3 regions of the Paenibacillus sp. URB8-2 genome follow, and region 3 is predicted to be linked to each of the others. Evidence: riboswitches for the same ligand, from Rfam matches in the RefSeq annotation. Region 3 holds a riboswitch; each other region holds the start of a gene.
What was found. Region 3 has a riboswitch for cyclic di-GMP ahead of PUR_RS03510 (transglutaminase-like domain-containing protein). Riboswitches for the same ligand answer to the same signal wherever they lie in the genome.

Region 1 (7,594 bases), 1.6 Mb from region 3:
GTCCTCCACCGTCTTGTCTCCGTTACCGTCCGTCACAAGCCGGTCGACGGCGCCAAGACCGTTCTCCACGACAAACAGCGGCTTCTGGTACCGGTCATAGTACGCGTTCATGATGTAGCGGAGACCCTGCGGGTCGATCTGCCAGCCCCAATCGCTCGCTTCGAGATACGGATTCGGGACCCCGCCCAGCAGATTGCCTTCTCCTCTGATCTGCTTCTCCGGGTCGGCCGTTTCGCAAGTGCTCATATAATAACTGAACGAAATGAAATCCACGGTATGCTTCAGGGTCTCTTCGTCTCCCGGCTCGAAATGAATGTCAATGCCGTTCTCTCTGAAGAACCGCTTCATGTAGCCCGGGTAATAGCCTCTGGCATGGACATCGGCAAAGAACGTATTTTTGTGATCGCTCTCCATGGCCTTGATCACATCGTCCGGATGCGGAGTGAGCGGATAAATCGGCATGCTGAGCACCATGCACCCGATTTTGAAATCCGGATTGATCTCATGCCCTATCTTCACCGCCAGAGCGCTTGCCACGAACTCATGGTGAATCGCCTGATACAGATCCTGCTTGCCCAGCTTCTCTTTCGGGGTGTTGATCCCGCCGCTCATAAACGGGAATTCCAGAATGGAATTGATCTCGTTAAAGGTGAGCCAATACTTCACCTTGTTCTTGTATCGGGTAAAAATCGTTCTCGCATAGCGCGCGTAAAAATCAACCAGCTTGCGGTTGACCCATCCGTCGTATTCTCTTGCCAGGTGCAGCGGCGTCTCATAATGGGAGATGGTGACCAGCGGCTCAATGCCGTATTTATGACACTCGTCAAACAGGTCGTCGTAGAACCGCAGGCCTTGTTCGTTAGGCTCAAGCTCGTCCCCTTTCGGGAAAATCCGGGACCAGGCGATGGACGTCCGGAACACCTTGAAGCCCATTTCCGCGAACAGCTTGATATCCTCTTTATAACGGTGATAGAAATCAATCCCGATCAGCTTCATGTTATCATCGGTAGGGACTTCCGTGGGAGGCGTCTTGACTCCATGCGGCATAACGTCCTGAGTGGACCACCCTTTGCCGTCTTCCTGGTACGCCCCTTCAAGCTGGTTCGCGGCTGCCGCGCCGCCCCATAAAAAGCTTTCCGGAAATTGCAAACTCATGTTTCTTCCCGCCTTTTCAGTTGTGATAATATAGGAATACCGCTCTATTTACGCATCCTAAACCTTGGAACGCGTTCCATGTCAAGTATTTTTCATGCGAAGGAGAATAAGCCTTATGTCCACTCTTGACGAGATTGCCAAGCTGTCGGGCTTTTCCAAAACCACGGTGTCCAGGGTCCTGAACCACTCCCCGCATGTCAGCCCGGAGACCAGGGAGAAGATTCTCGCCATTATGAAAGAGATGGACTATGTGCCCAACCGGAACGCCATTTCTTTATCCAAAGGCCAAACCCAGCAAATCGGCATGATCACCATGGACCTCAGCGAGCTTATCCTGCGCTTTATGAACGGCTTCGTCGAAATCTCCGGCCGGTACGGGTTTCAGACGATTATTTATACCACCGGCGGGGATAGGCAAAAGGAGCTGCAGGCCTTCGAGGATCTCAAAAGAAAAAGAGTCGACGCCCTGCTCATTCTGACCTCCGTGAACGATACGAATGTCATTTCTTCCTACTGCAAATATGGGCCGATTGTGTCGTGGCAGCGCATGGACCATCCTGAAATACCGTCAGTCGCTATGAATCAATATGACGGTTATGCCCTCGCCCTGGAGCATTTGATTGAGCGGGGCTATAGGCGTATCGCCAATGCATTCGGCCGCCCCAGCAGCATCAATACCCGAAGCAGACGGTTTGCCTATGAGCAAATCATGGACAAGTATAGTCTTCCTGTGCATGAGAAATGGTATTACTCCTCTATTTACAGAATCCGTGACGGCGAGCGGGTGGTGCGGTCCCTGATGGGCGGAACGGACCGGCCGGATGCGATTCTGTGCTCCAATGATTTGGCGGCGGCGGGCGTCCTCAGCGAAGCGCGCAGACAGAGACTGGACGTGCCCGGGGATCTGGCCATCGTCGGTTTTGATAATTCGGAGCTGTCGCGGACACTCGGCATCACGACCGTCCGGAATCCGATTGCGGGCCAGGCAGAGAACGCTTTTCTACTGCTGGCTCCTGCGCTGCTCGGGCGAAATCCGCAGCTCCAGCCGCTCTCGTTCAGCCTGGTGAAACGGGAGACTACATAGTTATTTATACCCATTATCTCTGTGCCAACCGGTTAAAAAGGACCATTCCTTTTTTAAAGACTAACAAAACATCATAGCCGGGCCGATACTACTATTGAACTGCTGTAAAGAATTATATAGGTTGTATCGGCTATCATCGTCCCAAACAAAACACACCTATTCTCCTACCTTTCTCTTCCCTCCCGCCTATGCAGCCGCAGCCGTTTTAATATAAATTTGCCGTCTGCTGCGCTGGTCCCAGTTTCAAGCCTTTTGCATTATTCAGCTTTACCCATTGTGACAAAGGCAAACTTGCCGAAAGGCAAGGACGCAAAGCCATAGGGCCTTCTTCGTCTCCACATCCGGAGAACGAGGGTGGCAGCCGTGCTGCCGGAAAAAAAGAATGTCTTCGAAGCTGCGCCCGTTACGGAGCGCGGCAGTCAGGCGTTCCGGGGGAAGAGCTTTTTGAACGATTGCCACCGTTTGAACGATTGCCTCGTTTGTGAAAAGTTGTTCCTCCTCCGCCCAAACCGGGCGCTGGTTTGCTTACCCGAGCAAATCGGCGGCGTTAAGGGGTATATTGAACCGGAGGAGAACTTGCTATGATGACCCAACGCAAAAAAAATGATCGACCCGTCCCCGAATTACGTGGAAAGAACGCAAGAAAGGCTTCACATTCCCGCTTCCTCGCCAAAGGCATCGCCGCGCTCATGGCGCTGGGGATCGCCATCGGCAGCCCGTCCATCCCGGCCGTCAAGGCCTTCGCCGATCAGCAGACGGCCGGCTCCGCGCCTGTTACTGTTGCACAAGACGTTTACGGCAATCCTGCAGCCGCCATGCAGCCGGAGTCCGTCCCCGCTGGAACGCTCTGGACCATCGGCACTCATGACGGAAGCTCCGCCGAATTTTCCGATTTCAAAGCCATGACCGCTTCTTACGCCGTCTATTCGCCGGATGCCGAACCAAGCACAAGCGGCTGGAAGTCGTTCCCGAAAGGCATGAAGGCCAGCGTTAACAAAACGCTCAGCATCGATTACTCGCTGAACACCCTGCCTGCTTACGGCCTGGAATTCGACGTGCACATCCTGAATGCCTATATATCCGTTCCCCAGATGGCGGTCTATTCGAACGGCAGGCTGGCGGGGCTTCTGCAGATTGCCGGTACGGCCGGCAGCGGCGGAGCCTACGCCTACCGCGACCTCTATCGTCTGTATATACCGAACGAGCTGCTGAAGACCGGAGACAACACACTGAAGTTGGAGGTATACGCCGGGGCCTATTCCAGTACTTCGGGGAATGCGTATCTGTGGTACGAGTGGGACGAGCTGTCCCTGACCGCGCTCTCCGCCCCGACCTCCGAGCCGATCCACGGCCGGTATGTTCATCTGGGAACCGCTGTCGCCAATTCATTCGTCATCAATGACGATGTAACCCGGCTCCTGCCCGATTTGACGGAATGGCTCGGCATTGCCTACAGCGGAAATATGATGCGGACAGGCTTCTGGTCTGACACGAGGAAAATGTGGCAGAACGGCATCGTCTCCTACCTCCAGACCATGAAAGATCTGAATCTGCAGCCGGTGGTCGGAATCTTCGGCACGGACTTTATGAATAGCGCCGACATGACCGCCGGCCACATGCCTGACAGCATGAAGACGTATTATCGACAGTTCATGGCCGATTATGGCTCGTATTTCTCTTATCTTGAAATGGACAATGAGCCCGGCGTGTTCAATCATAACCAGTCCTCACTCGTGGAAATGGCCCAGTTCCTGAAGTCGGAACAGCCCAATACTCCTTGGGTCAAGATGGTCGCTCCCGGCTGGGCCTACTGGCCGACCAAGGGAACGCCGTACGGCTGGGAGCGGGACCCCGCGCAGCGACGGCCGATCGAAGCGCTGTCGGACCTGACGAACGGCCACAGCTACGGGCTGTCGGGACTTGCGCAGGGACGAGGCGGCGCCCTGAATGAGAATTTGCTCACCTACAACGGCGGCACGGACGAAGGACTGCCGAAGGAAATGGTCATGACCGAATCGGGAGCGAATGATCTGCACGCCGACCAGAGCAAATTCGGCGCTTCAGCGTATAAATTCGCCGCCGCCTTTGACCGGGAAATGCGCGGAGATATCGGCTACGCGGACCATATTATGCAGCATACCGCTTTCGATTCGTCCTCCCCGAACTACGCGCTGTTTGCCCGTCCGGCCAATTGGAGCACGCACCGGTCGGCCGACACGGCGGCCTGGGCGGCCAATTCGGCGGAGGGCGGCGAGACCCGGCTGCGCACCTTCCGCCGCCTGGCGGCGGCCTATGCGACGCACGGCGCGCCGCTGCCCTACACCTTCCTGAGCGGCGACGAATCGGCCGGCCGCAAGATCTATGTCCGCGCCGTCGATACGCGCGCGCTCGGAACGTCTTTGGTCGGCGCCTCGTCCGACAAGCGGATCATCAGCGTCGTGAACTTCGAGCCGGCCGGCACTCCGGCGCGTCATGTGAGCGTCCGGGTCACGCTGCCGGAGAGCGGCATGTACCGGGTGGAGCAGTACGGGGACGGCAGCACCCTGGGCGCTTCCTATTCGGTGGATGACCGAAGTGTATCGTCCTACCTGGACCTCGACCTGACCGTAGCCGCCGGAGAAGCGGTTCAGCTCTATTTGACGCCGAAGGAAGATCAGTCGCCGGAGAAGCCGGTCATGGCCGGCGCAGCCATGGCGGCATGGAATTCCGCCGCGATTGATTGGAACGAAGCGGCGGACAACCGGGGAACGATCGGTTACCGCCTGTACCGCGACGAAGAGGAAATCGCGGCGCTGCCGTCTTCGGTGACGCAGTTCACCGATACGACGATCGGCTACGACCGCACCTACTCGTATACGGTTCGGGCCGTCGATGATTCCGGCAACGTCTCCGCCCCGAGCGACCCGGTGCAGCTGACCGTGCCGGATATGCCGGTTACCCCTGGCGGTCCGGTGTATGAGGCTGAGAAGGCTCAGCTTGGCGGCATCGCCAAAACGGCGGTAGACTACGCCGCATCCGGCGGCGGCTATGTTCGTGATATGCACGGCAACGGATCGAGCATCAGCATTATCAACATCATGCCGGGCGCCGGCAATTATTCGCTCCGCATCGGTTACGCCACCTCGGCGGACGCCACATTGAATCTGTATGTCAACGGCAAGATGATCAAGAAGCTGGCCTTCGTTTCAACCGGCAAGAACTCGGGCGCCGGCGCCTATAAAAGCATAACGGCCGATGTCACGCTTATCGACGGACCGAACACCATCATGCTGCGCCATGACGGCAGCAACACGGGAGGCGTCAATATCGACTATGCAGAGCTCACTCCCAAGCAGTCATCAACGACGGAGTCCGACTGGCACGATTACGCCTTTAACGATCCGGGCGTCTACTATTCTCCGGGCGTCCAGACCAATGACAACGGAAGCTGGAACGAAACCGAAGCTCCGGCAGAGGTCGCATCCTTCGGCTTCACGGGAACCGGCGTCCGCTGGCTGTCTAACGTGCAGAGCAATTTGGGCAGAGCGGATGTATATATCGATAACGTGCTGCAGGGCACGATTGACCTCACCGCCGCCGATCTCGAAGGCTACAATAAAGTCGTATTTGAGAAAAATAATCTGCCGGACGGCGACCACACCCTGCGGATCGTCACCTCGGAAGGCAAGGTAACCTTTAACCGCTACAGCGTCAACGGTCTGCAGCAGACCCTGCAGCTGGCGAACTAGAAGCTGCACTCACAGCGTGCATGTTACCGGCAAGCAGGCCCGGTCCGATACCTTATGGGCCGGGTTTTTTCATGATTTGCCTTCATCTGCCCACGAGGCAGATAGAAGAATGTGCGAGGATAAGGACAGAAAGGGAAGGGCTTCACGCCCAGAGCTCTCCCAACGTTTCCAGTAAAAGCTTCACCGCTAAGGGATTGCCCAAACCGGGCAATCCCTTTATTATTGTTTCTAAATATTTATTCATTAATGGGATGAATAGACAGAGGTGAGAGGATTGAAAAAATGGTATCAAAAACAGCTTCTGTCGTATTTTCCGATTTTCCTCCTAACGATCACGTTGATTGTCCTGATCGGGATGGTCACCGTTTCGGATATTTCCCGGAGGGAGACGGAGCGGGCAAATGAGATTTTTGCCAGATATATATCGGAGATGATTGTAGGCTCCCTTGATGAGGTGGAGCAAGCTTTCCTGAAAGAATTCACGCTGAATGATGAGATGATGGATTTCCTCGACGGCAGCAAGCCGAACTCGCAGCAGGAAGATATCCAGCTGTATGAAGTCGCCTCTTCGCTCCGTTCCCTTCAAAATGATTATTCTCTCATTCAATCCATCTATCTATACCGGGCCAGCGACGGGCTGGTTATCATGTCGGACGGCAAATCCGAGCTTGACCCGTTCTATGACCGGGACTTTTTGAAACGCCAGCTCTCCGGCCCACTGAACACGGAAGAATGGTCGGAAGCCCGGGCGGTCCCGAGCTCTTACGATGACGGAAATACCCCGGTGATCTCGTTGGTTAAGCCGCTGCCGATACCTTTTGGCAAAGAAGGGATTGCCGTCATCAATGTGAAGGTAGAGGGCTTTGCGAACGATATTCAAATGGGCAAGAACCGGAATATCACCTATCTCGATATCGTGGACCGGGACGGGCAGGTCGTCCTTTCCTCGGAAGAGGCGTTGGAGGGCGAAGAAGAGCAGAGCAAAATCGACTTTCTGGCGCAAAGGCCGATTGAGAACACAGGCTGGACGATCCGCAGCGGCATCAAGTCCGGCCAGTTCTTTCAATGGTTTGAGTTGATTTCCTACACGTGGATTGCGGTCGGGGTAGCGGTTATCGCGCTCAGCACGGTGTATGTGGTGTATATCTCCAAACGGAATTACAAGCCGATCGCCCTGATTCTGAACAAGCTGGAGACGATTCAGCTGAAATCCGCCCTGAACAAAACCGAGGAGGGCGATGTGCGGTTTATCGAGACGGCCTTGGAGGAACTGACCGCCCAGATGAAGGAGTATGAGCGGGAGAGCCAGGACAATCTGCTCACGAAGAAGCGGCAGCTCTTTATCGACCTGATCGAAGGTTCCGTCACCGAGTTCGATGAATTCTGGCAGGAGCCGATCCCCCTGCTTCAGGAGCAGCACCGCAAGCGGTACAAGTGGTTTCTCGTGGCGGACATCGAGACGGATAGCTTGAACCTGGAGCCGGAGGAGCAGGCCTTGGTCCGGCTCGCGCTGCAAAATATGCTGCAGGACTTCTTCAGCAGCGAGGAATGCCCGTCCTGGTGCGAATGGATTTACGGGAACCGGCTGGGCATTGTGGCTCCTGCCGGAAGCAGCCCGTATTCGGAA
Region 2 (7,594 bases), 390 kb from region 3:
ACAATGTAAGTCTCCTGGGACATGTCGAGGACATTCAGGGATTGATGCAACAAGCGGATCTTCTCGTGCACACTTCGATTACGCCGGAGCCTTTCGGCCAGGTGATCGTCGAAGGGATGGCGGCGGGTCTGCCGGTAATCGCGTCCAACGAGGGAGGACCGGTTGAAATCGTTGTGCCGGGAGAGACAGGACTGCTCATTGAGCCTGGAAACCCGGCCATCCTTGCGGAATCGATCAATTGGATGCTCGATCATCCCGAAGAGAGGGAGAGAATGGCGGAGGCCGGGATCAAGCGTGTAAAAGAGCATTTTGTGATCGAGAACACGGTTAAAGAGATTGTCGCTTACTATAAAGGCCTGCTGGCGGGCATCTGACGAACATACGTAAGAGCGGATATCACCTGTGAAGCAAGCAGGCGGCATGGCAGCCGCTTCTTGACAAACATTGCTCCATCAAACGTTGAGGATGATTCACATGAAAATTGCGATAGCGCATGATTACTTAATCCAAATGGGCGGGGCGGAGAGGGTGGTGGAGGTTTTTCACCATATGTATCCGGAAGCTCCGATCTTCACGACGGTTTTTAACGGAAGCGGCCTGACCGAGAATCTCAAGGACGCGGATATCCGGGCCTCCTGGCTGCAAAAAATTCCGGGAGTGAAGGCCAATTTTAAAGGGGTGCTGCCGCTTTATCCCATGGCTATCCGCGATCTGGACTTCCGCGGGTTCGATATCGTTCTGAGTTCCAGCAGCGCGTTTATGAAGAGCATTCAGGTGCCCAAGCGCACATTTCATCTCTGCTACTGCCACACCCCGATGAGATTCGCCTGGGACTATGACACCTATATGGAACGGCAGTCAAATTCCGGTCTATTCAAAAGAGTGCTGAAGCTCTACATCCAACAGCTCAAAATGTGGGACCAGCGGACTTCCAAAAATGTGAACCAGTTCGTTGCCAACTCTTCCGTCGTCAAGAGCCGGATACAGAACTACTACCACCGGGACGCCGACGTTATCTTCCCGCCCATTAATACATCCCGCTTTACCAGCTCAAGTTCCATCGGCGATTATTATCTGATCGTCTCCAGGCTGGTATCCTACAAGCGGATCGATCTGGCGGTCGAAGCCTTCAACCGCAACGGGTTGAAGCTGCTCATTGTCGGCGACGGCCCCGACCGGAAGCGGCTGGAGGGGATGGCCAAGAGCAACGTGAAATTCCTCGGCCGGCTTGAAGACGACCAGGTCACCGGGCTGATGTCGCAGTGCCGGGCTTATATTTTTCCCGGGGAAGAAGACTTTGGCATAACGCCGCTGGAGGCGAATGCCGCGGGAAGACCGGTTATCGCTTATCAGGCGGGTGGAGCGCTGGACACGATTGTGCCTTATGTAAACGGAGTGTTTTTCAAACGGCAGGAGGTTGACGATTTGCTTCGGGCGATTTCCGAAGTGGAATCGTATGCGTGGGATGTCGGAAAAATTGTGAAGCACGCGCAGAAATTTGATGAACAAACTTTTATGGTGCAGTTCAAGCAGTATGTCGAACAGGCGTATGTGAACTTTCTAAAAGGAGGATGAAGATATGAATCTGGCGGTAATCGGCACCGGCTATGTCGGCCTCGTATCCGGCGTATGCTTTACACTTGGGGGTAACCATGTTATTTGCGTCGACAAGGATGAAGACAAAATAGCCAGACTGGGTCAAATGAAGTCGCCCATCTACGAACCGGGAATCGAGGCGCTGATCGAAATGAACCTGAATGAGGGAAGATTGCACTTCTCTTCCGATCTTCAGGAGTCGGTACGCCGCTCGGACATCATCATCCTCGCTGTCGGCACGCCTTCTCTTCCGAACGGCGAAGCGGATTTGCAGTACATCGAAAACGCGGCGGCGGATATCGGACGGGCGATGGAAGGCTATAAGATTATCATGACGAAATCCACCGTTCCCGTGGGAACCAACGAGAAAATCCGTCAGATCATTGCCGCCAACACTGGTTATCCGTTCGATATCGTATCGGCGCCTGAATTCCTGCGGGAAGGCTCGGCCATCCAGGATACGCTGCATCCCGACCGGATTATCATCGGCCTTGACAACCCGGCCCTTGAGCCCGTCATGCGGGAGCTTCATCAGGGCTTCACTGAAAATATTGTCGTCACCGACATCCGCAGCGCGGAGATGATCAAATACGCTTCGAACGCTTTTCTGGCAACCAAAATATCGTTCATTAACGAAATCGCCAATATTTGCGAAAAGGTCGGCGCGGACGTGACCGAGGTGGCCGAGGGAATGGGCCTCGACCGGCGCATCGGCGCCTCCTTCCTCCAGGCCGGCATCGGGTACGGCGGCTCCTGCTTCCCTAAAGATACGAAGGCGCTCATCCAGATTGCGGGGAACGTCGACTACGAATTCAAGCTGCTGAAATCGGTGGTCGAAGTCAATCAGGGGCAGCGGTTCATGATTCTTGCCAAGCTCCATGAATCGCTCGGCAGCCTGCAGGGCGCGAGCATCGGCATTTGGGGACTCGCCTTCAAACCGAACACCGACGATGTGCGGGAATCACCGGCAAGGGAAATCATCGAGGCGCTGGTTAAGGAAGGGGCGCATGTGAAGGTGTACGATCCGATCGCCGCAGACAATTTCCGGCAGCAGTATAATCACCCGCTGATTCACTGGTGCGCAGTACCGGAGGAAGCGGCATCCGGCAGCGATGCGCTCTGCCTGCTGACGGACTGGGCCGTGTTCAAGGATATCGATCTGCACCTTCTGGCCGCAGGAATGCGCAAGCCGATCCTGATCGACGGGCGCAACGTCTATTCCAAAGAACAAATCGAAGGAACCGGACTGGAATATTATTCGGTGGGACGCCCGCGTATGGGCGGACTCAGCGGCTTTTCCCCAAGTGTGGCAGGCGCGGTGTAATGTGATTGTGGATGGCCCGCGGAGGCCTGAGCCAAACGGCGAGGCCGCAGAGGAAGCAAGTTAACCGCGGCGCCGCCGCTCCAAAGGATGTCCCGTTAGGAAGCAGGCAGTTCACGGCTATATCATGACCATTTTGAGGGAGGGTATCATTATGAAACTGGTATTATTGTCAGGCGGTTCGGGAAAACGGCTGTGGCCTCTGTCCAACGACTCTCGGTCGAAACAGTTTCTGAAGGTGCTGGAAAGCCCGCTCGGCGAGCCGGAATCGATGGTCCAGCGGGTATGGCGGCAGCTGGGAGAAGCGGGACTCGCGGAATCGTCGTATTTGGCGACAGGCCGCGGACAGGTGGAAATGATACAGAGCCAGCTCGGCGGGGACGTCAAGATTATCGTTGAGCCCGAGCGCCGCGATACTTTTCCGGCCATTGCGCTCACGGCTGTCTATCTGTATTCGGTAGAGGGTGTTCTGCCGGATGAGACCGTGGCGATTCTGCCGGTCGATCCATATGTGGAAGGCTCCTTCTTCGGCGCAGTTTCAGAGCTGGAGCAGGCGCTTGACGCCACCGGCGCGAACCTGGCGCTGATCGGTGTCGTGCCGGAGCATCCTTCGGAGAAATACGGCTACATTATTCCTTCGGGCGGTGAAGCCCAGGAGAACGGGGTTATGCCTGTGAACGGTTTCCTTGAGAAGCCGGATCGCCTGCGGGCCGAGGAATTGATCGGCCAGGGCGCTTTGTGGAACTGCGGCGTGTTCGCCTTCCGGCTGGGGTATCTGCTTAATATTTTGCAGCAAAAAGGGCTGCCTTTAACCTACGAGGAGCTGCAGAAGCAGTACAAGCTGCTCTCTTCCATCAGCTTCGATTACGAAGTGGTTGAACAGGAAGACAAGATCGTCGTCCAGCCGTATGACGGGTTCTGGAAGGACTTGGGCACCTGGAATACGCTGACCGAGGAAATGGCGAGCAATCAAATGGGCAGGGGCGTTATGACCGAGGATTCCTCGACCAGCTGCCTTGTCAACGAGCTTGATATTCCGATTACGGTAATCGGTGTACAGGATGTGATTATCGCGGCGAGTCCCGACGGCATTCTCGTCACCCACAAATCGGAAAGCCCGCGCATCAAGGAAGTGCTGAAGGGCACCGAGCAGAGACCGATGTACGAGGAACGCCGCTGGGGCCACTACCGGGTCATCGATTATGTGAAATACGAGGAAAGCAATGAAGTGCTGACCAAGCGGATATTTATCGGCGAAGGAAAAAACATCAGCTACCAATACCATCTCAAACGCAGTGAAATCTGGACATTCATCAGCGGGGAAGCGAGCATTATCCTTAACGAGAGAATGCATAAGGTAAAAGCGGGCGACGTTGTGCGCATACCGGCAGGAACGAAGCACAGCATTCTCGCTTTAACTGATGTGGAATTCATCGAAGTACAGACCGGCTCGGAGCTGGTGGAAGAGGATAATATTCGCATAACACTGGATTGGAAGGATATTGAACTGCAACAATTTATCTCTTAAAAGGGATGAATGACTATTAACCTATTTATTAACCATATTAGAAGGTGACTAAACGGGTCTTTTGGCTCATTTATTAAAGGAATATGAAAATCAGTCTTCATCAATAATTGCATAACGTCGATATGTACGGTAGAAGGTTAAGCCTTCCAATACGACAAAGGCAAACCTATCGCGAGGTAGGGACGCAAAGCCACAGGGCCTCTTGATTTCAGAGAGGCAGCCTGGCCACCGAAAGGAAGATTAAATTGAAAGCTCATCGTATGTATCGATTGTTCTGCATGCTGGTATCTCTGTCTCTGCTCCTGGCATTTGTTCCGTTTCTGGGCGGAGGAAGTGCATCGACCGTTTCAGCGGCTGCTGCGCCCGCAGCGCCTGTCAACCCGGATGCTTCACCCGAAGCGGTCAAGCTGCTGAGTTACCTGAATTCCATTTCCGGAACCCGCATCATCACCGGTCAGCACGATTACCTGGAAAGCCCGGACGAATTCAGCAACAAGCTTCTGGGAACGAGCGGCAGATATGCGGCTCTCCACGGATATGAGCTTGGCGCGATCAACGGCCAAACGGACGGCGCCGTAACATGGCTCCGGCAAAATGTCGTGAGCAGCGCAATCAAATGGCACAAGGCCGGCGGCATCGTCGCCATGACGTTTCACGAGAATCTACCCGGAACGACCTACACTTGGGCCAATGTGCAGAAGTCGCTGTCCCAAGCCGATTTCGACAAGTATGTTACGCCTGGAACTACGCAGTACCAAAGTTTGATTACTGAACTCGACAAAGTGGCGGTATCGCTGAAAACCCTGCGCGATGCGGGAGTGCCCGTTCTGTGGCGGCCTTATCACGAAATGAACGGGGGCTGGTTCTGGTGGGGCCAGAAGAGCAATTTCACCGACCTCTGGAATATTATGTATGACCGTTTTGTCAATGTTCATAATCTGAACAACCTGTTGTGGGTGTGGAGCCCGAATGCTCCGAACAGCTGGGCCGATCCTTACGTCAAGTCTTATCCCGGAGCGGATAAAGTGGATATTCTGGCGGCGGACATTTACAACAAGGATTTCAGACAGAGTTATTATGACGACCTGCTCAGTTTGGCTGCCGGCAAGCCGATTGCCATTGGCGAGAATGGCGAAATGCCCGATCCTGCAATGCTGCCCAAATCGCAGAGCAAATGGGTCTTTATGATGACTTGGGGCAAAATGCTTTACGATAACAACAGTACGACTACAATCAAGAGCTTTCTGAACAACGGATTTACGTTAACCCGCGATGAGATTATTACGGCTATGGCTTCGTATACGGTGCCAACGCTGTTGCCAAGCCCATCGCCAAGCGCAACGCCGAGTCCGACGCCAACACCGTCGCCAAGCCCGACACCGACGCCGTCGCCAAGTCCGACACCGACGCCAACACCAAGTCCGACGCCAAGTCCGACACCGACGCCAACACCAAGTCCGACGCCGAGCCCGACACCGACGCCAAGTCCGACGCCGAGCCCGACACCGACGCCAAGTCCGACGCCGACGCCGAGCCCAACTCCGACGCCGACGCCGAGCCCAACTCCGACGCCAACACCGTCGCCTAGCCCAACACCCGCGCCGACACCAACACCCGCGCCGACGCCAACAAATCAGCTGACAGGCGAAGGTTCGGGCACAGGAAACTCGACGCTGCCGGAAGACTCTGACCAGACTGCGCCACAGCCCCGCAACGGTCTTCTGGGCGAATATTTTGCCAACGTGCAGCTTTCCGGAACGCCTGCACTGGTGCGGGAAGAATCGGCTATCGATTTCAACTGGGGATCAGGAACGCCGGACAGTACAGTCGGTCCCGACCGTTTCTCCGTCCGTTGGAGCGGCAAAATCAAGCCTCTTTACAGCGAGAATTATTCCTTCTATACAAGCTCGGATGATGGGATTAAAGTATGGGTCAACGGAGTTGCCGTCATTACCAGCTGGTCCTCTCAGTACGGAGTAGAGCGGAAGGGAAGAATCGACCTGGAAGCCGGGAAACTGTACGACATTAAAGTTGAATATTACGATAATACGGGAAGCGCCAAAGCCCGTCTGATGTGGGAAAGCAGCAGCCAGATCAAGGAAACCGTTCCTGCCAGCGCGTTTTACCTTTCCGATTCTCTTTGATATATCTTTTACGGCAGTCCTCGCGGGTGACCGCCGGTACTTATCCATATTACAATTGCATTCTGTTCATTTAAGCCTTGCCAGGCCCTGCTTTTTACAGCAGGGCTTCTAAGCTATAAGCCCCATTTGGGGAATTACCGTCTTTCCCTCATTTGGGAAGACGGCTTCTCCGGCGGCAATCCAGGCTTAAGAAAGGAAGATGAATTTGAACAAATCCTCCAAGTATCGGTTGTTCGTTACAGTTGTACCTTTGATTCTGATCATGTCCCTGCTGCCCTGGATCAACTCCGAAACCCTGCCCAAGTCTGTAATTCAGACGCCGTCCGTTCCCGTCAATCCGTCGGCTTCGGCGGAGGCGCGGGATCTGCTCGGTTACCTGGCGGGCTTAAGCGGCAAGAGCCTGATATCCGGCCAGCACGATTATCTGGAAAGCCCGGATGAATTCAATAACAAGCTCGAGAAGGCTACCGGCAAATATGCCGTGCTTCACGGTTACGAGCTTGGAGCCATCAACGGCCAGTCGCAGGGCACGATCGACCGTCAGCGGAATGCGGTTGTGCAAAGCGCCATCAACTGGCACAAAAGCGGCGGGATCGTAGCCATGACCTTTCATGAAAATCTTCCCGGCACCTCTCCGGCCTGGTCCAATGTCTCCATGAGTCTGAGCCAAAGCGAGTTCGACGCCTATGTTACTCCCGGCACGGACCAGTATAATAGCCTGATTGCCGATCTGGATCGGACCGCTGTGTATTTGAAGCAGTTGCAGAGCGCCGGAGTCCCCGTTTTGTGGAGACCTTACCATGAAATGAACGGCGACTGGTTCTGGTGGGGAAAGAAAAATAATTTTTCGGCGCTTTGGGATATTATGTATGACCGATTTGTGGGTAAACATAAATTAAACAATCTGCTCTGGGTATGGAATCCGAATGCACCCAACGGGTATGCCGACGCCTACGCATCCTATTATCCGGGTGCGGACAAAGTCGATATCCTGGCAGCGGATAT
Region 3 (7,594 bases):
AGCGCCCAAGTCGTTACGCCATTCGTGCGGGTCAGAATTTACCTGACAAGGAATTTCGCTACCTTAGGACCGTTATAGTTACGGCCGCCGTTTACTGGGGCTTCGGTTCACAGCTTCGGGTTTAACCCCTAACCGCTCCCCTTAACCTTCCAGCACCGGGCAGGCGTCAGCCCGTATACTTCGCCTTGCGGCTTCGCACAGACCTGTGTTTTTGCTAAACAGTCGCTTGGGCCTTTTCACTGCGGCCCCCTCGGGCTATTCACCCTACCGAGGCACCCCTTCTCCCGAAGTTACGGGGTCATTTTGCCGAGTTCCTTAACGAGAGTTCTTCCGCGCGCCTTAGAATTCTCTTCTCGCCTACCTGTGTCGGTTTGCGGTACGGGCACCTTCTCCTGGCTAGAGGCTTTTCTTGGCAGTGTGAGATCATGACCTTCGCTACTGTAATTTTCGCTCCCCATCACAGCCCAGCCTTAATGGTGTACGGATTTGCCTATACACCAGCCTCGCTGCTTGGACGGACATCCATCAGTCCGCGTCACTACCCTCCTGCGTCCCCCCATCGCTCATAGCGGATTACGGTGGTACAGGAATATCAACCTGTTGTCCTTCGACTACGCCTGTCGGCCTCGCCTTAGGTCCCGACTTACCCTGAGCGGACGAGCCTTCCTCAGGAAACCTTGGGCTTTCGGCGGATCAGATTCTCACTGATCTTTTCGTTACTCATACCGGCATTCTCACTTGTATGCTGTCCAGCTGTCCTTACAGTCAACCTTCAACCCACATACAACGCTCCCCTACCCCTGATGCATACGCATCAAGCCATAGCTTCGGTGGTGTGTTTAGCCCCGTTACATTTTCGGCGCAGAGTCACTCGACCAGTGAGCTATTACGCACTCTTTCAATGGTGGCTGCTTCTAAGCCAACATCCTGGTTGTCTGTGCAACTCCACATCCTTTCCCACTTAACACACACTTGGGGACCTTAGCTGATGGTCTGGGCTGTTTCCCTTTTGACAATGGATCTTAGCACTCACTGTCTGACTCCCGGTGCATCAGTAGCTGGCATTCGGAGTTTGACTGAGCTTGGTAACCCTTGCGGGCCCCGCACCCAATCAGTGCTCTACCTCCAGTACTGTTAATCACCGAGGCTAGCCCTAAAGCTATTTCGGGGAGAACCAGCTATCTCCGAGTTCGATTGGAATTTCTCCGCTACCCCCACCTCATCCCCGCACTTTTCAACGTGCGTGGGTTCGGGCCTCCAGTGCGTGTTACCGCACCTTCACCCTGGACAGGGGTAGATCACACGGTTTCGGGTCTACGCCCACGTACTTAAGTCGCCCTATTCAGACTCGCTTTCGCTGCGGCTCCGGCTTCTCGCCTTAACCTTGCACGTTAAACGTAACTCGCCGGTTCATTCTACAAAAGGCACGCCATCACCCCTATAACGGGCTCTGACTTCTTGTAAGCACACGGTTTCAGGTACTATTTCACTCCCCTTCCGGGGTGCTTTTCACCTTTCCCTCACGGTACTGTTTCACTATCGGTCGCCAGGGAGTATTTAGCCTTGGCAGATGGTCCTGCCGGATTCATACGGGGTTTCACGTGCCCCGCACTACTCGGGATCCGTCTCGGAGGGAACCAAATTTGGGCTACAGGGCTTTTACCTCTATCGCGGGCCTTTCCAGACCTCTTCACCTATCTTGTTCCTTTGTAACTCCATGTGAGACGTCCCACAACCCCAGGGAGCAAGCTCCCTGGTTTAGGCTGTTCCGCGTTCGCTCGCCGCTACTGACGGAATCACTCTTGTTTTCTCTTCCTCAGGGTACTTAGATGTTTCAGTTCCCCTGGTCTGCCTCCACCTACCCTATGAATTCAGGTAGGAGTGACTGTGCATTACCACAGCCGGGTTTCCCCATTCGGACACCCCCGGATCAACGCTTGCTTACAGCTCCCCGAGGCATTTTCGTTGTTCGCCACGTCCTTCATCGGCTCCTGGCGCCTAGGCATCCTCCGTGTGCTCTTAGTAGCTTAACCACATGTTTTCCCGTTAGGGAAAATCATGAACCACTATTCACTTCACTTGATCAATCGCTTGACACAAGTTCAGCTAAAAGATGTTCTAAAACGCAATTTTCGTTTCGGTATCCAGTTTTCAAGGATCAAGATTGAGAGTTTGAGCTCTCAAAACTGAGCAACGAGTGAGCAACAGGCCTAAACCTGAGTTTTGGAAGCTTAGCTTCCGATTTGAATGTTTCCGCTCGGGAAACGATTCTCCATAGAAAGGAGGTGATCCAGCCGCACCTTCCGATACGGCTACCTTGTTACGACTTCACCCCAATCATCTACCCCACCTTCGGCGGCTGGCTCCCTTGCGGGTTACCCCACCGACTTCGGGTGTTGTAAACTCTCGTGGTGTGACGGGCGGTGTGTACAAGACCCGGGAACGTATTCACCGCGGCATGCTGATCCGCGATTACTAGCAATTCCGACTTCATGCAGGCGAGTTGCAGCCTGCAATCCGAACTGAGACCGGCTTTATAAGATTGGCTCCACCTCGCGGTTTCGCTTCCCGTTGTACCGGCCATTGTAGTACGTGTGTAGCCCAGGTCATAAGGGGCATGATGATTTGACGTCATCCCCACCTTCCTCCGGTTTGTCACCGGCAGTCACTCTAGAGTGCCCAGCTTCACCTGCTGGCAACTAAAGTCAAGGGTTGCGCTCGTTGCGGGACTTAACCCAACATCTCACGACACGAGCTGACGACAACCATGCACCACCTGTCTCCTCTGTCCCGAAGGCCGCGCCTATCTCTAGACGATTCAGAGGGATGTCAAGACCTGGTAAGGTTCTTCGCGTTGCTTCGAATTAAACCACATACTCCACTGCTTGTGCGGGTCCCCGTCAATTCCTTTGAGTTTCAGTCTTGCGACCGTACTCCCCAGGCGGAGTGCTTACTGTGTTAACTTCGGCACCAAGGGTATCGAAACCCCTAACACCTAGCACTCATCGTTTACGGCGTGGACTACCAGGGTATCTAATCCTGTTTGCTCCCCACGCTTTCGCGCCTCAGCGTCAGTTACAGCCCAGAAAGTCGCCTTCGCCACTGGTGTTCCTCCACATCTCTACGCATTTCACCGCTACACGTGGAATTCCACTTTCCTCTTCTGCACTCAAGCTGCCCAGTTTCCAGTGCGACCACAGGTTGAGCCCATGGTTTAAACACCAGACTTAAACAGCCGCCTGCGCGCGCTTTACGCCCAATAATTCCGGACAACGCTTGCCCCCTACGTATTACCGCGGCTGCTGGCACGTAGTTAGCCGGGGCTTTCTTCTCAGGTACCGTCACTCTTGTAGCAGTTACTCTACAAGACGTTCTTCCCTGGCAACAGAGCTTTACGATCCGAAAACCTTCATCACTCACGCGGCGTTGCTCCGTCAGGCTTTCGCCCATTGCGGAAGATTCCCTACTGCTGCCTCCCGTAGGAGTCTGGGCCGTGTCTCAGTCCCAGTGTGGCCGTTCACCCTCTCAGGTCGGCTACGCATCGTCGCCTTGGTGAGCCGTTACCCCACCAACTAGCTAATGCGCCGCAGGCCCATCCCCTGGTAGCAGATTGCTCCGCCTTTCCGCCTTCCGGTATGCACCAGAAGGTCTTATCCGGTATTAGCTACCGTTTCCGGTAGTTATCCCAGTCCAAGGGGCAGGTTGCCTACGTGTTACTCACCCGTCCGCCGCTAAGTCCTTTTGAGAGCAAGCTCTCAAAAGGACTCCGCTCGACTTGCATGTATTAGGCACGCCGCCAGCGTTCGTCCTGAGCCAGGATCAAACTCTCCAATAAGGTTTTTTCGTGCGATTACCACCCGAATCACTCCGAGAAAATAACCATCCGAAAAGTTTATCGATAGAGCGATTCGCTCATTTTGAAACATCTGACGAGAATTTGCATTCTCTTCATTTTGGAACTCGCTAAAGCGAATTCCCACTCACTCGTTGTTCAGTTTTCAAAGATCAAACTTGTTTGCCGCCGTTCAACTTAATGTCTCAGCAGCAACTTTTATAATATATCATGTACTCTTCAGGAACGCAAGCTTTTTTTAAAAGTTTATTTTAACTTGTCTGTAACAGCTTGTTGTCTCCCGAGAGCGACTCACCTATAGTACCTCTTCTCAGCAAATATTTCAACCCCAAAATACAAAAAAACAATCCACTTATTATTTAAGCGGATTGTCCATTCACTATCTTAACCTTTTAACTCAATAGAGTTAGTAATACTTCACGCCTGTGTATTTACTTGAACTTTTAATCAGGGTAGCTGTTTTGTTGCTCTTGCCTAATCCGGCATCAACTGTCGTATCAATAGTCACCCACTTGCCGTCGATAAGAACTTCATTCCATGCGTGGTATTGAGCTACATAACTGCTTTCCCCCATTACAAGCTTGGCGGGAACGTTCACGCTGCGAAGCATAGCGGCGAAGAGGGAAGCATAGTCATAGCAGATTCCTTTTTTGCTGGCTAGCGTATTGTCGATGTCCGGTACGTAATCATTGGATACGTTAGCTGCCAAAGCGTAGTCGTATTTCACATTGGAAACGATATAGTTATAGATGGCGGTTACCTTTTCTTTGTTGGTGGCGGCATTCAGGGTCAGTTGTTTCGCTTTTTGAATAGCTTTATCGGACGGGTTCCAATTAATGTTCTGCACGGAGCTCAGGTATACGGCGTTGGGATCGCTCAGCGAGAGATCGACAGAGTCGGTATAAACCACTTTGTATTTGTTGCCGCTGGTGTTCTCAAGAATGGAGATTTTGTAGGTGCCATCACCTTGCTGAAGAGGGAACGATTCATTAGGCTCCGATGTGAACAGGTTGTAGGTATAGCTGCTGCCATTCTTGGTGATCATCAGCTTGGTGCGTTTGTTCTGGGGAGCATTATATTGAATGCCGACAACGCCTTGGCTTAAATCCGAGGCATCCAGCCATTCGGAACCGGCGCTCGCTGCGGCTGCGGGGGTAGCTTGAACGGAAGCGGTTATCACAAATAAAGTGAGGATCAACAAATAAAACTTCTTCACGGATAAAACTCCTTTCGGTAGCTGGCTGCCATCCTCGCGGGAAGGCCCTTTAGCTTTGCGTCCCTGCCTTTCGACAGGTTTGCCTTTGTCGCACAAGCTTTATCTATTATAAAAACTAGTATAAATGACATAATTTATATTTAAAACCAAATAAAAAAGCCTCTTCATTCGGTAGCTGGCTGCCATCCTTATGGGAAGGCCCTTTAGCTTTGCGTCCCTACCTTTCGATAGGTTTGCCGTTATCGTGTTTAGCTTTTCTCATATATTTTACCATATTCATCTGAAACATCAATAGAACAATAGGAAATTGTACCTGCTCATTGGCCTCTTTTTTCATTTATACACCAAGGTCACGGAAGTTTTGCATGAATAATAAGCCTATGTGTAGGATTGATCAGCGGATCACACGTAATGAGCGTCAGAATCCGGTCTTTGTTATTGCCTTCCAGCACAGATACGTCGGTCGGATCAACGATCAAAATATCATAGACGGTATAGTTATAGACCTGACCTTTGGTCCTAACAGTAATCGTGTCTCCGATCTTCACCTCGTTCAGACGGTTGAACAGTCTTCCCTTTGTATGGGCGCGGTGGGCGGCGATGGCCGCATTGCCAACTTCCCCGAGTGGAACAGTCTCCGTCAAATGCACGGCTGAATGCCTCATATTCGCTTTGGTAGCTCCTTCAAGCACGGGAAGCTTTACACCGATTGTGCCGATCTCAATCAGCCCGATCGCCTTCTCGCCGGCGTCTGAATTGCCTTTATCATCCGGGAGCCCGGCCTGGTCGCCCAGTGCCGATTCTTCCGCAAGCAGTTGTGTCACTTTGGCGTATTTGAGCCGCAAATCGAGATCGGCGGAGGTCTGAGCCGTATCCGTTCCTTGTTCGAAGTTCTGTTCCGCTTCCTTCAGCAGTTTCTGCTGCTGCCAGTCCTCAAACCATTCGCTGGTCTTCGGGTACAGCAGCAGCAGAACGCCTGCGATAATAATGATATAAGACAGCTTGCGCAATCATCTCACCCTCTAACGTTGGTCCGCATCCCCTCCGGAGACCACCTCGCCTGAAACGGGCAGGGGCTGCTTCGGGTCCACGAACACCCATTTTCTGCTGCCGAAAAAATTGATGATGACCGTAACAAATGTAGCCAACACCTTCGATACCAGTTCCTGCAGTCCCAGGCGGTCGATGAGAAGGCTCATCAGCAGCAAAGATATGCCCAGTACGACCAAATTTAAAATAATAAACCGTAGCAGCTGCCTATGATCGAAGCCTTCCTCCTTGGAACGCTTCCGGTCCTTGAACGTTATATTGCTATTTAAAACGAAGCTGTTCGCCGTTCCCGCACCGTAGGAGATAATCTGGGCCACGACATAGAACAGTCCGAGCGAATTCAGCAGCGCGAACACGGCCATATCAACCAGCGTATTCAGCAGACCGACAATATTAAATTTGACGAACTGGATGATATCGCCGCGCAAATTTTTGTCATTCATAGGGCACACCCTTCCGCGGCAGTCCGGCTTCCTCGCGAAGGAGCTCGGCTTCCTCTTCCTTCAGATTTCCGTAGCCCACGGTCCGGCGGACAATATATAGCGGCCGATCCTTCGATTCGTCGTAGATCCGGCCGATGTATTCCCCGATTACCCCGAGTATCATAAGCACAATTCCGTTAAACAGCAGATTCACACCTACAATGGAAGCCCAGCCGGGCACTGTGCGGGAAGTGAACCATTTTTGCATCAAGACGAAGAACAAAAAAATAAAGCTGGAAAACGAGAGCAAAAAACCGAGGTAAGACGCAATCTTTAGCGGTTTGTGCGAAAAGGATGTGATGCCGTCGAGCGCGAACCGGATCATTTTTTTGAGCGGATACTTGGTTTCCCCGGCAAAACGCTCCTCTCGTACGTACTCCACCATGGTCTGGCGGAAGCCGACCCAGCTTACAAGTCCTCTGACATAGCGGTTCTTCTCCTTCAGATCGCGCAAAACATCGCACACCTTGCGGTCGATCAGGCGAAAGTCGCCCGTATCGGTCGGGATATCCACGCTGGTCATGCTGCTGAGCAGGCGGTAAAAGATTTTGGCGGTTATTTTTTTGAAGAAGGTTTCGCCATGGCGCTTCAGCCGTTTGGCATACACCACCTCATACCCCTGCTTCCATTTGGCAATCAGCTCAAGAATGACTTCCGGCGGGTCCTGAAGATCGGCGTCGATAACAACGACCGCTTCGCCCCGGGCATAGTCCATGCCGGCGGTAATCGCGACCTGATGGCCGAAGTTCCGCGAGAAATCGATCAGCTTCACATGTCCGTCCCGGTCCGCGATCTCCCGGATCATCTCGGCTGAGCGGTCCCGGCTGCCGTCGTTCACGAAAATCAGCTCGTACGCATCTCCGCTGCGGTCCATTACTTCTTTCAGACGCTTATACGTATGGGAGATTACCTCTTCTTCATTATACATCGGGACGATCACGCTGTATCTGGCTTTCATTTCTTTTCCTCCTAAATTGTGGACAGGCCTGACTC

Region 1: linked by a shared signal. The riboswitch ahead of PUR_RS21720 (hypothetical protein) and the one ahead of PUR_RS03510 (transglutaminase-like domain-containing protein) in region 3 are both predicted to bind cyclic di-GMP.
Region 2: linked by a shared signal. The riboswitch ahead of PUR_RS05345 (glycosyl hydrolase) and the one ahead of PUR_RS03510 (transglutaminase-like domain-containing protein) in region 3 are both predicted to bind cyclic di-GMP.

What each region holds. Positions count from the first base shown of each region.
Region 1 is NZ_AP023239.1:4,703,560-4,711,153, forward strand. Features, by position in the region: gene PUR_RS21710 (glycoside hydrolase family 1 protein) at 1-1,155, opposite strand, end outside; gene PUR_RS21715 (LacI family DNA-binding transcriptional regulator) at 1,271-2,239, shown strand; cyclic di-GMP riboswitch class I at 2,514-2,613, shown strand; gene PUR_RS21720 (hypothetical protein) at 2,594-2,824, shown strand; gene PUR_RS21725 (polysaccharide lyase family protein) at 2,821-5,967, shown strand; gene PUR_RS21730 (helix-turn-helix domain-containing protein) at 6,242-7,594, shown strand, end outside.
Region 2 is NZ_AP023239.1:1,143,756-1,151,349, forward strand. Features, by position in the region: gene PUR_RS05325 (glycosyltransferase family 4 protein) at 1-374, shown strand, start outside; gene PUR_RS05330 (glycosyltransferase) at 475-1,575, shown strand; gene PUR_RS05335 (UDP-glucose dehydrogenase family protein) at 1,580-2,920, shown strand; gene PUR_RS05340 (sugar phosphate nucleotidyltransferase) at 3,072-4,445, shown strand; cyclic di-GMP riboswitch class I at 4,595-4,678, shown strand; gene PUR_RS05345 (glycosyl hydrolase) at 4,691-6,589, shown strand; gene PUR_RS05350 (glycosyl hydrolase) at 6,789-7,594, shown strand, end outside.
Region 3 is NZ_AP023239.1:752,016-759,609, reverse strand. Features, by position in the region: rRNA gene PUR_RS03520 (23S ribosomal RNA) at 1-2,033, opposite strand, end outside; rRNA gene PUR_RS03515 (16S ribosomal RNA) at 2,279-3,835, opposite strand; gene PUR_RS03510 (transglutaminase-like domain-containing protein) at 4,260-5,069, opposite strand; cyclic di-GMP riboswitch class I at 5,083-5,163, opposite strand; cyclic di-GMP riboswitch class I at 5,237-5,317, opposite strand; gene PUR_RS03505 (class D sortase) at 5,420-6,079, opposite strand; gene PUR_RS03500 (GtrA family protein) at 6,092-6,562, opposite strand; gene PUR_RS03495 (glycosyltransferase family 2 protein) at 6,555-7,559, opposite strand; gene PUR_RS03490 (glycosyltransferase family 39 protein) at 7,594-7,594, opposite strand, start outside.